Regions from separate parts of the Shinella sp. Sh6 genome, predicted to be linked through region 3. Evidence: predicted binding sites of a transcription regulator. Region 3 holds the regulator's gene; each other region holds the start of a gene.
What was found. The regulator PhoB, encoded in region 3, activates phosphate uptake and scavenging genes when phosphate is short. The targets are predictions, from matches to a motif close to TGTCATNNANCTGTCAT.

Region 1 (5,134 bases), on a different replicon from region 3:
CGAAGCGCATGATCCGCCGCGCGATCCTGAAGGCGATCGCCATTCCCGGCTACCAGGTGCCCTTCGCCTCGCGCGAAATGCCCATGCCCTACGGCTGGGGCACCGGCGGCGTGCAGGTGACAGCGGCGATCCTCGGTCCGAAGGACGTGCTGAAGGTCATCGACCAGGGGGCGGACGACACGACCAACGCCGTCTCCATCCGCGCCTTCTTCCAGAAGGTCGCCAGTGTGGCGGTGACGACGAAGACGCGCGCGGCGACGATCATCCAGACGCGCCACCGTATCCCCGAGGAAAAGCTGACGTCCGGCCAGACGCTCGTCTACCAGGTGCCGATCCCCGAGCCCTTGCGCTTCCTCGAACCGCGCGAGACCGAGACGCGCAAGATGCATGCACTGGAGGAATACGGCCTGATGCATGTGAAGCTCTACGAGGACATCGCCCGCAACGGCCATATCGCCACGACCTACGCCTATCCGGTGAAGGTGGAGGGCCGCTATGTCATGGATCCGTCGCCGACGCCGAAATTCGACAATCCGAAGATGCACATGTCTGAAGCGCTCCAGCTCTTCGGCGCGGGCCGCGAGAAGCGCATCTACGCCGTGCCGCCCTATACGGAGGTCGTCAGCCTGGATTTCGAGGATCATCCCTTCACGGTGCAGTCCTTCGACAAGCCCTGCGCGCTCTGCGGTGCGCAGGACGTCTATCTCGACGAAGTGGTGCTCGACGACAGGGGCGGGCGGATGTTCGTCTGCTCGGACACCGACCATTGCGAACAACGCTGCGCGAGCGGTCACCGCGGCCACCTCGCCCATGACAAGGAGGCTGCGGAATGACTCCTCGTTACGACATGGCCCGGCGCCACCCCCCTCTGTCCTGCCGGACATCTCCCCCTCAAGGGGGGAGATCGGCAAGTAGTGCGATCCTAGCTCGAATTGCAACGTTGGAGATGGGCGGGACCTTGCCCCATCCAATCTCCCCCCTTGAGGGGGAGATGCCCGGCAGGGCAGAGGGGGGTGCCACAGCCTCTCGCACCCCGGAGGCCGTCCGATGACCGACGCCCCGCTTCTCAAGGTCCGCGACATCTCGAAATTCTACGGCGCGCGCATCGGCTGCCGGAACGTCTCCTTCGACCTCTGGCCGGGCGAGGTGCTGGCGGTCGTCGGCGAATCCGGCTCCGGCAAGACGACGCTGCTCAATTGCCTCGCCACCCGGTTGATGCCGACCTCCGGCTCGGTCGAGTACCGCATGCGCGACGGCACCATGCGCGACCTTGCCCGCATGAGCGAGGCGGAGCGCCGCTTCCTGATGCGCACGGACTGGGGCTTTGTCCACCAGAACCCGGCGGACGGGCTGCGCATGGCGGTCTCGGCCGGGGCCAATGTCGGCGAGCGGCTGATGGCCGTCGGCGAGCGCCACTACGGCAATATCCGCGAGACGGCCGGCGATTGGCTCGGCCGGGTCGAGATCAGCGCCGACCGTATCGACGACCAGCCGCGCGCCTTTTCGGGCGGCATGCGCCAGCGCCTGCAGATCGCCCGCAACCTCGTCACCTCGCCGCGCCTCGTCTTCATGGACGAGCCGACCGGCGGCCTCGACGTTTCGGTGCAGGCGCGCCTGCTCGACCTCCTGCGCGGCCTCGTGCAGGACCTCGGCCTCTCGGCCATCGTCGTCACGCACGATCTTGCCGTCGCGCGCCTCCTGTCGCACCGCATGATGGTGATGAAGGACGGCCTCGTCATCGAGCAGGGACTGACCGACCGCGTGCTCGACGATCCGCGCGAAGCCTATACCCAGCTCCTCGTTTCCTCGATCCTTCAGGTGTGACCATGCCAACCCCCCTCGTCGTTTCCGAAGTGGCGAAGAGCTTCACCATGCATCTTCGCGACGGCCTCCGCCTGCCGGTGGTCTCGAACGTCGCCTTCTCGGTCAAGGCCGGCGAATGCGTCGTGCTGGGCGGTCCGTCCGGCATCGGCAAGAGCTCGCTTTTGAAGATGGTCTACGGCAACTATGCCGTCGATAGCGGCCAGATCCTTATCGAGCACGAGGGCCGGGTGGTCGATCTTGCGGGTGCCGACCCGCGCACGATCCTTGCCGTGCGCCGCGCTACGCTCGGCTATGTCAGCCAGTTCCTGCGCACCGTGCCGCGTGTCGCCGCCGTCGACGTCGTCGCCGAGCCGCTGCTTGCGCGCGGCGTCGCACCGGCGGAGGCGCGGGATGCGGCCGAAGCGATGCTTGACCGGCTCAACCTGCCGCGCGAGCTCTGGCAGCTTCCGCCCGCCACCTTCTCCGGCGGCGAGCAGCAGCGCGTCAATATCGCCCGGGGCTTCATCACCGATCACCGCATCCTGCTGCTCGACGAGCCGACCGCCTCGCTCGACGCGACGAACCGCGCCGTCGTCGTTGCCATGATCGCGGAGAAGAAGACGGCCGGCGTCGCCCTCCTCGGCATCTTCCACGACGAGGACGTGCGCAGGAAGGTCGCCGACCGCATCGTCGACGTCTCGGCCTTCTCGCCGCGCAAGGCGGCATGACCGCCCGCCGGATGGCGGAATCTCAGGCCCTGTGGACTGTAATCTTTCCGACATCGAACTGACATCGCCCCTTCATCGACAGCGTTTAGAGCCAATCCGGAAAACGACACGGGGCCCCTCGGGGACCGGACGCCCGGAAGGAAGGACCTGCCATGTTCCGACTGAAGAATGTCACCCGCCGCTTCGGCGCGCGCCTCGCGGTCGACGACGTGACCTTCGACATCCCCGAGGGCCAGATGGTCGGGGTCATCGGCCGCTCCGGCGCGGGCAAGTCGACGCTCCTGCGCATGATCAACCGGCTTGCCGACCCGAGCGAGGGGACGATCCATTTCGGCGATGTGGAAGTCTCTTCGCTGCGGGGCGCGGGCCTGCGCAACTGGCAGCGCGACTGCGCGATGATCTTCCAGCAGTTCAACCTCGTGCCGCGCCTCGACGTGCTGACCAACGTGCTGCTCGGCCGGCTCAATCATCGCTCGACGGTGTCGAGCATCCTCAATCTCTTCACCCGCGAGGAGCGCATCATGGCGATTGCGGCGCTCGAACGCCTCGGCATCGAGCAGACGGCGCTCCAGCCGGCCGGCACGCTCTCCGGCGGCCAGCAGCAGCGCGTGGCCATCGCCCGCGCACTCATGCAGAACCCGAAGATGCTGCTCGCCGACGAGCCGATTGCCTCGCTCGACCCGCTGAACGCCAAGATCGTCATGGACGCGTTGCGCGACATCAACGAGCGCGAGGGCATCACCGTCGTCACCAACCTGCACACGCTGGATACGGCCCGCGCCTATTGCGAGCGCATCGTCGGCATGTCGGCCGGCCGCGTCGTCTTCGACGGCCCGCCGCGCGAGCTCACCGCGGAGGCCGTGCGCACGATCTACGGCACCGGCGCGAACGGGTCGGAGATCGACGAGAGCGTCACTTCCACGGCGATCCGTAATCCGGCCCGCCAGGACAACATCAGGGAATCCGCCAGCCCCACGCCGCTGGTACTGGCCGGCCTCTGAGCCCGCCGGGATCGAACGGTCCGCGTCAAGGGCCATAACCTTTCGAGGTCCGGCGACGCCGGCCAAACAGGAGAAAGATCATGCTGAAGAAAGCCCTTCTCGGCGCCGTCGCGCTCATCGCGCTTGCCGGCCACGTCCAGGCCGAGGACCTCAAGGAATTCCGCGTCGGCATCATCGGCGGCGAGAACGAGGCGGACCGCTTGCGCAACTACCAGTGCCTTGGCGATCACCTGAAGGCAGAGCTCGGCTTCGAGAAGGTCTCCTTCTTCCCGGCCGCCGACTATGACGGCGTCATCCAGGGCCTGCTCGGCGGCACGCTCGACTATGCCGAGCTCGGCGCCTCGGGCTTCGCCAAGATCTACCTTGCCGATCCGAAGGCCGTCGAGCCGATCCTGACGACGGTGCAGACGGACGGCTCGACCGGCTATCATTCCATCATGGTCGCCCGCAAGGATTCAGGCATCACCAAGCTGGAAGACCTCAAGGGCAGGAAGCTCGGCTTCGCCGACCCGGATTCCACCTCCGGCTATCTCATCCCGCTCGTCACCCTGCCGGAGGCGATCGGCGCGCCGGTCAAGGAATATTTCGCCGAGACCGGCTTCGGCGGCGGCCACGAGAACCTCGTCCTCGAAGTCATGAAGGGCACCTTCGATGCCGGCACGACCTTTGGCTCGGGCGTCGGCGCGTGGAAGGACGGCTACACGTCCGGCAACCTGCACAAGATGGTCGAGAAGGGCATTCTCGACATGAACGACCTCGTCGAGGTCTGGAAATCGCCGCTCATCCCGAACGGCCCGATCGTCGTGCGGACCTCCATGGACAACGACATGAAGACGAAGTTCAAGCAGTTCATGCTCGACCTGCCGAAGAAGGATGCCGCCTGCTTCTCTGCCGTCATGGGCGGCGATTTCACCGCCTTCACGGAAGTCAATGTCGATTTCTACAAGCCGATCATCGACGCCCGCAAGGCGACGATCGGCGGCTGACAGGAGCACCGGCGCTGGCCGCAAGCCGGCTGGCGCCTTCTCTGTCAATAACGTTGCCCCACCCACAACGTCATCCTCGGCCTTGAGCCGAGGATCCACGCCACATCCGGAGCATGGATGGTCGGGTCAAGCCCGACCATGACGGAAGAGAGGTTGCGGGCCTTATCGACGATCAGACGAGCATACAGAACTCTGCCGAGGCGCAATAAACCATGGCCATGACCACGCTTCACGACGGCTTTAGCGAGAAGGGCGCGCTCATCGAGCGGCACTTCCAGGAGCTGAGCGCCCGCCGCCGGCTCTATACCTGGCTCGGTCTTGCCGTTCTCGTCGTCGCGCTCGGCGGCTCGCTGTGGTTCGCCAACGAGACGAATGCGGGAAAATTCCTCGACCGCCTGCCGCATTTCTTCGACTTCGTCGGCGACATGGTGCCGCGCGACGGCTGGGAGGTCTTCCGCGCGCTGTTCGACCTGCCGTCGCCCTATGACGACGGCAGCTTCAAGTACGATTATCCGGAAGGTCGGCTCTATGTGTTTGGCAGCCTCTATGTGCCGGAATATTTCCACAAGATGCTGGAAACGCTGAATATCGCGTTCTTTTCCACCGTCATAGGCAT
Region 2 (5,134 bases), 490 kb from region 3:
GGGCCCTGCCGCAGCTCTTCTCGCTGGAATGCTGGGGCGGCGCGACCTTCGACGTCTCCATGCGCTTCCTCACGGAGGACCCATGGGAGCGCCTTGCCCGCATCCGCGAGGATGCGCCGAACCTGCTTCTCCAGATGCTGCTGCGCGGGGCGAACGGCGTCGGCTACAAGAACTATCCCGACAATGTGGTGAAGTATTTCGTCCGGCAGGCGGCCAAAGGCGGCATCGACGTCTTCCGCGTCTTCGACTGCCTCAACTGGGTCGACAACATGCGCGTCTCGATGGACGCCGTCGCCGAGGAGAACCGCATCTGCGAGGCGGCGATCTGCTATACCGGCGATCTCCTCAACTCCGCCCGCCCGAAATACGACCTCAAATACTACACCGCCCTTGCCGGCGAGCTGGAAAAGGCCGGCGCGCACATGATCGCGGTGAAGGACATGGCGGGGCTCTTGAAGCCCGCCGCCGCGCGCGTGCTCTTCAAGGCGCTGCGCGAGGCGACGGACCTGCCGATCCATTTCCACACGCACGACACGTCGGGCATCGCCGCCGCGACCGTGCTCGCCGCCGTCGAATCCGGCGTCGACGTGGTGGATGCGGCGATGGACGCGCTTTCCGGCAACACATCCCAGCCCTGCCTCGGCTCGATCGTCGAGGCGCTGAAGGGCACTGAGCGCGATCCGGGCCTCGATCCGGAATGGATCCGCCGCATCTCCTTCTACTGGGAGGCCGTGCGCTTCCAGTACGCCGCCTTCGAAAGCGACCTCAAGGGGCCGGCATCGGAAGTCTACCTGCACGAAATGCCGGGCGGCCAGTTCACCAACCTCAAGGAACAGGCCCGTTCGCTCGGCCTCGAAACCAAGTGGCACCGGGTCGCCCAGGCCTATGCCGACGCCAACCAGATGTTCGGCGATATCGTCAAGGTGACGCCGTCGTCCAAGGTGGTCGGCGACATGGCGCTGATGATGGTCTCCCAGGACCTGACGGTCGCCGACGTCGAGAACCCGGCCAAGGACATCGCCTTCCCGGATTCGGTCGTCTCCATGCTGCGCGGCGATCTCGGCCAGCCCCCGGGCGGCTGGCCGGCGGCTCTCCAGAAGAAGGCGCTGAAGGGCGAAGAACCCTATACGGCCGTGCCGGGCTCGCTGCTGCCGCCCGCCGATCTCGATGCCGAACGCAAGGCCATCGAGGACAAGCTGGAACGCAAGGTCGACGATTTCGAATTCGCCTCCTACCTGATGTATCCCAAGGTCTTCACCGACTATGCGATGGCCGTCGATACCTACGGCCCGGTCAGCGTGCTGCCGACGCCGGCCTATTTCTACGGGCTTGGGCCGGGCGAGGAGCTTCAGCCGGAGCTGGAAAAGGGCGTCTCCCTCGTCATCCTGCATCAGGCCAAGAGCGAGCCGGACGAGAAGGGCATGGTGAAGGTGTTCTTCGAGCTGAACGGCCAGCCGCGCCTCATCAAGGTACCGGACCGCAACCGCGCGGCCACCTCGGCCGTGCGCCGCAAGGCCGACAGCGGCAACGCCGCCCATCTCGGCGCGCCGATGCCGGGCGTCATCTCGACGGTCTCGGTCGCGGCCGGCCAGACGGTCAAGGCCGGCGACGTGCTGCTCTCCATCGAGGCGATGAAGATGGAGACGGCGCTGCACGCCGAGAAGGACGGCATGATCTCCGAGGTGCTGGTGCGCGCCGGCGACCAGATCGACGCCAAGGACCTCCTGATCGTCTACGGCGCCTGAGCCGGCCGGCGGCTTGAAAGCGGGAAACGGATATGGGATGGGACGAACCCCATCCCGTATTTCCATGAGAACGCAGGCTTTCCATGCGCTTCGTCATCCGCACCGCCGCTTCGGGCGATATCGCCGCCTTCACCGAAATCTACCGCGAATCCGTGCTGAACGGGGTCGCAAGCTACGAGATCGACCCGCCCTCGCTCGACGAGATGGCGGCGCGCTTTACGGCGATCACCGGCAAGGGCTATCCCTATATCGTCGCGGTGGAGCAGACGGGGCTCATCCTCGGCTACGCCTATGCCTCGGCCTTCCGCACGCGGCCGGCCTATCGCTGGCTCGTCGAGGATTCCGTCTATCTGGCGCCGGAAGCCCGCGGCAAGGGCATCGGCAGGGCGCTCTTGGCCGAGCTCATCCACCGCACCACGGACCTCGGCTTTCGCCAGATGGTGGCCGTGATCGGCGGGGCGCACCCCGCCTCCATCGCCGTCCACGCCGCCGCCGGCTTCGAGCACAGCGGCCGCCTGACGGCAACCGGCTTCAAGCACGGCCGCTGGCTGGATACGGTCTTCATGCAGCGCGCGCTCGGCGACGGGGCGGAGACGGAGCCGCCGATGGACATCTATCCGGGGACGATGGGATAGGGTCGGGGCCGCCGAACGCACCGCGCCCCCCCGTCGGCGCCTGCTCCCTGTCCCTGCTTCTGCCCTCTCCTCCGTCATGTTCGGGCCTGATCCGAGCATCCACGCCTCATCCGCGGCGGCGCATGGATCCTCGAGACAAGCCCGAGCATGACGACGGAGGGGATGGTGGAGTTGAGGCAGACGGTGTTGCCGCCGGAAGCGTCTCACGTCTCGACGAGGCGCAGCACCTTGTCGAACACCTTCAGCACCTGGTTCAGCTCGTGGCCGCGCTTCAGGATGGTGCCGTGCTGGTTGATGACGCTGTAGGCGCCCTGCCTGGCAGCGAGCTTGGGGTTCTTCTCGACGCGATAGAGCGGCATTTCGCCGGAGCGCTTGAAGATGGAGAAGACCGCCCTGTCGCGCAGGTGGTCGATGGCGTAGTCGCGCCATTCGCCCTCGCCGACCATACGGCCGTAGACCCACAGGATCGCGTCGAGTTCCCGCCGATGGAAGGTCACCGGCAGCGGATCCTTGCTGCTGCGGTATTCCTTGAGGTCGACCACGACGTTGGACGCCTGCAAATCCGGCTGATCTGTCATCTAAACTCCGCACCTTCCTGTGACGGCTCGATGACAGTGTGCCTGAGCGGCGGCGAAATGCAAGGCGGGCGGACAGGCGGCGAACGGCGCCTTTCCCGCAAAAATCCGTTCCGCCGCATTTCAGACAAACCGACGCCCAAATTTAAAGGGAAAGTCCGCCCGTCGCCGCCGTGCCTGCCCCCGCCTCACGCGGAATCCGGTTCGGTACGGCAAGCGTCTGTCGAGGTTGCCTTGTATTCCGTTGCCGGCAGCTTCGTCCCGGTCCGGTCCGTGTTTCTTCGAACCCTCAAGCCCCAGCCCCTCGAGGAAGCCGGACCGGACCTCCCTTGAAAATACTTTCAGAGCGCCGACGGCCCGCCGGACAGGACCGTCGCGCCGAGGATCGCGCCGGGCGTATCGGCGCTCTTCATGCGCTGCAGCAGCACGGCGCAGCCGCCCGCCTTCTTTTTCTTCTTCAGCATGTCGGCCGGAAGCACCAGATTGGTCTCCTTGCCTTCCCACATGCCGATCGTCTCCATGTCCGTCACCGCATGCCAGTAGTCGACCGTCTTGCCGCGGTTCTCGCCCTTGTCGATATCGATCCGGTGCTCGCGCTCGAAATAGGCGATGAGGATATTGGCCTTGCCCTCGCCGGGGCCGACGCGGATGCGCAATTCGTCGTTCTTCACCTCGGCCACGACCGGCACCTTCAGCCCCTTGCCTTCGCCGGACAGGGCGTCGATGCGGGTGCGGATGCCGGATAGATCGGCGCCGTTGACGTGCTCGCGCCCGTTCAGCACGGCCTGCGGCGTGTAGACGCCGTTGCGGCCGAACATGCGGGCATAGGCATATTGCCGGTCGGTATTGTCCTTGGAGGCGAGCGTGTCCGCCCAGCCGAGATAGTTCCAGTAGTCGACGTGATAGGAGAGCGCCACGACGTCGCCCTCGCGCACCAGCGTCTCCAGCGCCTTGTCGGCGGGCGGGCAGGACGAGCAGCCCTGGCTGGTGAAGAGCTCGACCACGCCCTTGGGCTCGATGGATTCCTGCGCATGGGCGGTGCCGGCGCCCAGCGTCAGCAGGATCGCCAGACATTCCGGTATGTACGGTCTCGGCATGGTCATTTCCAATGAAGCGCGGCGCTGCGGCCAGCCTTTCCAGCCGTCATACGCCCTTGCCGCTTCAACGGGAAGTCACGATGGAGTGAGCCTTGCGGCCCGGAAACGAACGATGCCGGGGCTGGAGGGCCCCGGCATCGTGCATTTCAAACCCGAAAGGGATCAGGCGGCGAGATCGCGCAGAACCGTCTGCAGGATGCCGCCGTTGTTGACGTAGGTGACCTCGTCCAGCGTATCGATGCGGCAGAGGATCGGAACGTCCTTCACCGTGCCGTCGGAATAGGTGATCTTGGCGATCTTCCGTTCGCGCGGCTTGATGTCGCCTTCCAGGCCCTCGATCGTCACCAGCTCGTCGCCCTTGAGGTCGAGCGTCGCCCAGGTCGTGCCCTCCTCGAAGACGAAGGGGATGACGCCCATGCCGACGAGGTTCGAGCGGTGGATGCGCTCGAAGGACTGCGCGATCACGGCCTTGACGCCGAGCAGGTTCGTGCCCTTGGCCGCCCAGTCGCGCGAGGAGCCGTTGCCGTATTCGACGCCGGCGAAGATGACGAGCGGAACGCCCTCCTCCTTGTACTTCATGGCCGCGTCGTAGATCGACATCTCTTCCTTGGAAGGATAGTGGATCGTGTAGCCGCCTTCCTTGCCGTTCGGGCCCAGCATGTGGTTGCGGATGCGGATATTGGCGAAGGTGCCGCGCATCATGACCTCATGGTTGCCGCGGCGCGTGCCGTACTGGTTGAAGTCCGCAACGCCGACGCCGTGGCCGATGAGGTAGGCACCGGCGGGCGAAGCCGCCTTGATCGAACCGGCCGGCGAGATGTGGTCGGTCGTGATCTTGTCGCCGAAGAGGCCGAGGACGCGCGCGCCCTTGATGTCGGAAACGCCCGCGCCGACCTTGCCCATGCCGACGAAGTAGGGCGGGTTCTGCACATAGGTCGACTGGTCGTCCCAGGCGTAGGTCTGGCCCGCCGGCACCTGCACGGCCTGCCAGTTGGCGTCGCCCTTGAAGACGTCGGCATACTTCGTGGCATAGAGCTCACGCGTGACGTACTTCATGATGAACTCCTGGATCTCCTTCGAGG
Region 3 (5,134 bases):
GGCGGGCATGCGCCAGAGACGGCGCCTTCCGGCGCCTTGCGATGGCCCCTAGATCGGGTGCGGCTTTCAGCTTTTCAAGATGCCCCGTCAGACGGCGCCGAAGCACCAGGCGAGGATCGACTTCTGCGCGTGCAGGCGGTTTTCCGCCTCGTCGAAGACCACGGACTGCGGGCCGTCGATCACCTCGTCCGTCACCTCCTCGCCGCGATGGGCCGGCAGGCAATGCATGAAGAGCGCATCCTTGTCGGCGCGCGCCATGAGCTGCTTGTTGACCTGGTAGGGCTGGAAGATGTTGTGGCCGCGCGCGCGGTGCTCCTGGTTCATCGAGACCCAGGTGTCGGTGACGACGAGGTCGACGCCGTCGACCACCGCATCGGCATCGTGGCCGAGCAGGATGTTGCCGCCGTTGTCGCGCGCCCAGTTGAGGATCCTGTCGTCGGGCTCCGAGCCCATCGGCACGGCCATCTTCATCGTGTAGCCGAAGCGGGCGGAGCCCTCGACGAAGGAATGCAGCACGTTGTTGCCGTCGCCCGTCCAGGCGAAGGTCTTGCCCTTGGTGGAGCCGCGATGCTCCTCGAAGGTCATGATGTCGGCCATGATCTGGCAGGGATGCGTGAGGTCCGTCAGCGCGTTGATGACCGGCACGGTGGCGTGCTCGGCAAGCTCCAGCAGGCGCGAATGATCGGTCGTGCGGATCATGATGGCATCGACATAGCGCGAGAGGACCTTGGCCGTGTCGCCGATCGTCTCGGCGCGGCCGAGCTGCATTTCCGTGCCCGACAGGAACAGCGTCTCGCCGCCGAGCTGGCGCATGCCGACGTCGAAGGAAACGCGCGTGCGGGTGGAGGGCTTCTCGAAGATCATCGCGAGCATCTTGCCGGCGAGGGGCTTTGCTTCCGTGCCGGCCTTGTTGGCGGCCTTGCGCTTGTGCGCATCGTCCATGATGACGCGGAGATCGCTTTCCGAAACGGCGGAAAGGTCGAGAAAATGCTTTGCCATGATATGTCCTGTCTGTTCCGGTGCCCGGTCAGGCGGCCTTTGCCGCCGTCAGCTTTTCGGCGGCGCGCTCGATGCGTGCGAGGCCTTCGCGCGCTTCCTCCGCCGTCACGGTGAGCGGCGGCAGGAGGCGCAGCACGTTGTCGCCGGCCGGCACGCCGAGCAGCTTTTCCGCGCGCACGGCGGCAAGGAGCTCGGCGACGGGGATCTTCGACTTGATGCCGAGCATCAGGCCCTCGCCGCGCACGTCCTCGATGATCTCGGGGAAGCGGTCCTTCAAGGCCGCAAGGCCCTGGCGGAAGACGAGGGCGACGTCGCGCACATGCTCAAGGAAGCCTTCTTCCAGCACCACGTCCAGCACCGCGTTGCCGACGGCCATGGCGAGCGGGTTGCCGCCATAGGTGGAGCCGTGCGTGCCGGCGACCATGCCGGAGGCCGCCTCGCCCGTGGCAAGGCAGGCGCCCATGGGGAAGCCGCCGCCGATGCCCTTGGCGACCGCCATGATATCCGGCGTGACGCCCGACCATTCATGGGCGAAGAGGCGGCCGGTGCGGCCGACGCCGGACTGCACCTCGTCGAGGATCAGGAGGAGGCCGTATTCGTCGCAGAGGCCGCGCAGCTCCTGCAGGAACTCCTTAGGCACGGGGCGGATGCCGCCCTCGCCCTGCACCGGCTCGATGAGGATGGCCGCCGTCTCCTCGGTGATCGCGTCCTTGACGGCGGCGATGTCGCCGAAGGGGACCTTGAGGAAGCCGGGCGCCTTGGGGCCGAAGCCCTCGATATACTTCTCCTGCCCGCCGGCCGCGATGGTGGCGATGGTGCGGCCGTGGAAGGCGCCGTCGAAGGTGATGATGTGGAACTTGCCGGGATGGCCCTTGGCGAAATGGTAGCGCCGCGCCGTCTTGATCGCGCATTCCAGCGCCTCGGCGCCGGAATTGGTGAAGAACACCTTGTCGGCGAAGGTGGTCTCCGTCAGGCGGCGGCCGAGGCTTTCCTGGCCGGGCACCTCGTAGAGGTTCGACAGGTGCCAGACCTTGTCGGCCTGGTCCTTCAGCGCGGCGACGAGATGGGGATGGGCATGGCCGAGCGAGGTGACGGCGACGCCGGCGGCGAAATCGAGATATCGCTCTCCCTTTTCGTCGAACAGCCAGACGCCCTCCCCGCGCGTGAACCGGAGCGGTGCACGCAGATAGGTTTCATAGAGCGGCGCGGCATCGGCCATGGCGCGGTTCCTTCGAAAAGAGATGCGGAAAACGGGTCCTGGGCTTGACTTTTCCGGATACCGGAAAAATCAAAAGCCGCCTTTCGGCGGCATGCGGGCACTATCCGCATTTCGCCCGGGCCTGTCAACAAAATCGCGGCCTCAAACGGCGCTGAACCTCCCGCAAGGTGAGGATTCGCGGCGCATCGGGAGGTGTCGCTATCGAGTCACACCCGACCAGCAAGTTGGGGAAAACCTCGAAATCGATTCGCGCCGATTCCCGCGACTCTTGTCACGGAGTCCCCCGGTCTCTAGGTTAAAGACCAATTACTAGACTGCATGCGGCGGAACTAGTCACCAAAGAGTTGAAGGCGTTCAGGTCCCGGACCCGTCCGGGACGCGACGAGGGATTCCCGCATCGAACGCCGAGCGGAGACGAAAAGCATGAACTGGACAGACGAGCGGGTCGAGAAACTCAAGAAGCTCTGGAGCGAAGGCCTGAGCGCGAGCCAGATCGCCGCCCAACTCGGCGGCGTCAGCCGCAACGCGGTCATCGGCAAGGTGCACCGGCTGAACCTGCCGGGCCGCGCCAAGGCCGGCGGCACGCCGAGCGCCGCCCGCCCGAAGCGCCCGGCAGCGGCAACGCCCCGCCCCTCGGCCTTCCAGGCCCGTCCGGTCGCCGCCCGCGCCGCCGTCCGGCCCGCCGATACGGGTATCGCCAAGGAAGACGCCGACGCCGGCTTCGAGATCCGCAGCGAGCAGCTTCCCGTTCCGGCCAACGGCAACAACGGCGTGGTCGTGCCGATGTCGCGCCGGCTGGAGCTGACGCAGCTCACCGAGCGCACCTGCAAGTGGCCGATCGGCGATCCGCTCAACGACGACTTCCATTTCTGCGGCAACGAGTCCCCGGACAACTCGCCCTACTGCACCTACCACCAGCGCCTCGCCTACCAGCCCTCCGCCGAACGCCGGCGGATGCGCTGACAGGCACCGACGCGGAATGAGATGCGGGCCCGGAAGGGCCCGTTTTCGTTTGGGGCGTTCGGACGAAGGCAGCAGCGTTTTGCAGTCTTCCTACTTCCTCTCCATATCCCTACCGCCTCCCCTCCGCCCGGTCCGCATCCTGCGCCCTCTTCTCATCCCCGCTCCCTCTCCTCTCATCCCCGCTCCCTCTCGGTCGTCATCCTCGGGCTTGACCCGAGGATCCATGCCACAAACTCCGCTCATGCCGTGACGCGTGGATCCTCGGGTCAAGCCCGAGGATGACGACCGAGAGGGAGCAGCGAGCGGAGGAGCCCCTCAAACGCGAAACGGGCCCCGCAGGGCCCGCTTGCCTCCCCGAAACGAATGGCCCGCTCAGGCTTCCAGCGAATAGCCGGCGCCGCGGACGGTGCGGATGACGTCTTGCATGCCCGCGAAATTGAGGGCCTTGCGGAGGCGGCCGACATGGACGTCGACGGTGCGCTCGTCGACATAGATGTCGTGGCCCCAGACGCCGTCGAGGAGCTGGGAGCGCGAGAAGACGCGGCCGGGGGAGGTCATCAGGAATTCGAGAAGGCGGAATTCCGTAGGGCCGAGGCGCACCTCGCGGGTGCGACGATGGACGCGGTGGGTCTCGCGGTCGAGCTCGATGTCGCCGCAGCGCAGCACCGTCGAGACGACTTCGGGCTTGGCCCGGCGCAGCATGGCGCGCACGCGGGCGACGAGCTCGGGCGTCGAGAAGGGCTTGACCACATAGTCGTCCGCGCCGGTGGCAAGGCCGCGCACGCGCTCGCTCTCCTCGCCGCGCGCCGTCAGCATGATGATCGGCAGGCGCTCGGTCTCCGGCCGCTGGCGCAGGCGCCGGCAGAGTTCGATGCCGGAAACGCCCGGCAGCATCCAGTCGAGGATGAGGAGGTCCGGCATGCGCTCCTGCAGGCGCATCTCGGCCTCGTCGCCGGAAAGGATCGTATCGACCTCGAAGCCCTCGGCTTCGAGGTTGTAGCGCAGGAGGACGCTCAGCGCCTCCTCGTCTTCCACCACCGCGATTCTCGGCACCATGGGCGCGTCCCTTACTCGGAGGCTTCGGAAAGGTCGGCAGCGACCACCGACGTGGAAGTGTCGTCCTTCGGGCGCTCGCCCTCGGGCTGCGAGCCGGTCGCCATGTAGTAGATGGTCTCGGCGATGTTGGTCGCATGGTCGCCGATGCGCTCGATGTTCTTGGCGCAGAACAGGAGGTGCGTGCAGGGCGTGATGTTGCGCGGATCCTCCATCATGTAGGTGAGCAACTCGCGGAACAGCGAGGTGTAGATCGCGTCGATCTCGTCGTCGCGCTCGCGGATCGCCTTCGCCTTGTCGACCGAGCGGGTAGCGTAGACGTCGAGCACTTCCTTGAGCTGCATAAGGGCGAGCTCGGCGAGGTGCTCGAGACCGCGGGCGAGCGTGCGCGGCATGCCCGAGCTCTGCACGGCGATGACGCGCTTTGCGGTGTTCTTGCCGAGGTCGCCGACGCGTTCCAGCTCGGCGGCGATGCGGATGGCGCCCATGATCTCGCGCAGGTCCGCGGCCATCGGCTGGCGTTTGGCGATGGTGACGATCGCCTTCTCGTTGATCTGCCGCTCGGCATTGTCGAGGATGATATCCTCGGAAATGACCTTCTGGGCCAGCGCCGCATCCGTGGTGACGAGGGCGCGGACGGAATCGGCGACCATCTGCTCGGCGGTGCCGCCCATCTCGGAGATACGGCGGGAGAGGTATTTCAGTTCTTCGTCATAGGCGGAGACGATATGGGAGGGGGCCATGGTTCTGTCCTTGATGCGCGCGGGTTCGGGGGAGCTTGGGCGTCAGCCGAAGCGGCCCATGATGTAGTCCTGCGTGCGCTGGTCGTCCGGGTTGGTGAACATCTTGTCGGTGTCGTTCTCCTCGACGAGGTTGCCGAGGTGGAACATGGCGGTGCGC

Region 1: the regulator PhoB is predicted to act here: its motif matches at 2,569-2,585, upstream of phnC (phosphonate ABC transporter ATP-binding protein).
Region 2: the regulator PhoB is predicted to act here: its motif matches at 2,978-2,994, upstream of ACZ5TO_RS16495 (DUF2794 domain-containing protein).

What each region holds. Positions count from the first base shown of each region.
Region 1 covers NZ_AP044006.1:64,229-69,362, forward strand. Annotated here, with positions in the region: gene ACZ5TO_RS18660 (alpha-D-ribose 1-methylphosphonate 5-phosphate C-P-lyase PhnJ) at 1-833, shown strand, start outside; gene phnK (phosphonate C-P lyase system protein PhnK) at 1,048-1,824, shown strand; gene phnL (phosphonate C-P lyase system protein PhnL) at 1,827-2,531, shown strand; gene phnC (phosphonate ABC transporter ATP-binding protein) at 2,684-3,532, shown strand; gene phnD (phosphonate ABC transporter substrate-binding protein) at 3,613-4,518, shown strand; gene phnE (phosphonate ABC transporter, permease protein PhnE) at 4,731-5,134, shown strand, end outside.
Region 2 covers NZ_AP044005.1:3,451,347-3,456,480, forward strand. Annotated here, with positions in the region: gene pyc (pyruvate carboxylase) at 1-1,745, shown strand, start outside; gene ACZ5TO_RS16490 (N-acetyltransferase family protein) at 1,829-2,380, shown strand; gene ACZ5TO_RS16495 (DUF2794 domain-containing protein) at 2,584-2,958, opposite strand; gene ACZ5TO_RS16500 (DUF1223 domain-containing protein) at 3,297-4,052, opposite strand; gene acnA (aconitate hydratase AcnA) at 4,215-5,134, opposite strand, start outside.
Region 3 covers NZ_AP044005.1:104,652-109,785, reverse strand. Annotated here, with positions in the region: gene argF (ornithine carbamoyltransferase) at 88-999, opposite strand; gene ACZ5TO_RS00520 (acetylornithine transaminase) at 1,028-2,218, opposite strand; gene ACZ5TO_RS00515 (GcrA family cell cycle regulator) at 2,642-3,181, shown strand; gene phoB (phosphate regulon transcriptional regulator PhoB) at 3,554-4,237, opposite strand; gene phoU (phosphate signaling complex protein PhoU) at 4,249-4,977, opposite strand; gene pstB (phosphate ABC transporter ATP-binding protein PstB) at 5,020-5,134, opposite strand, start outside.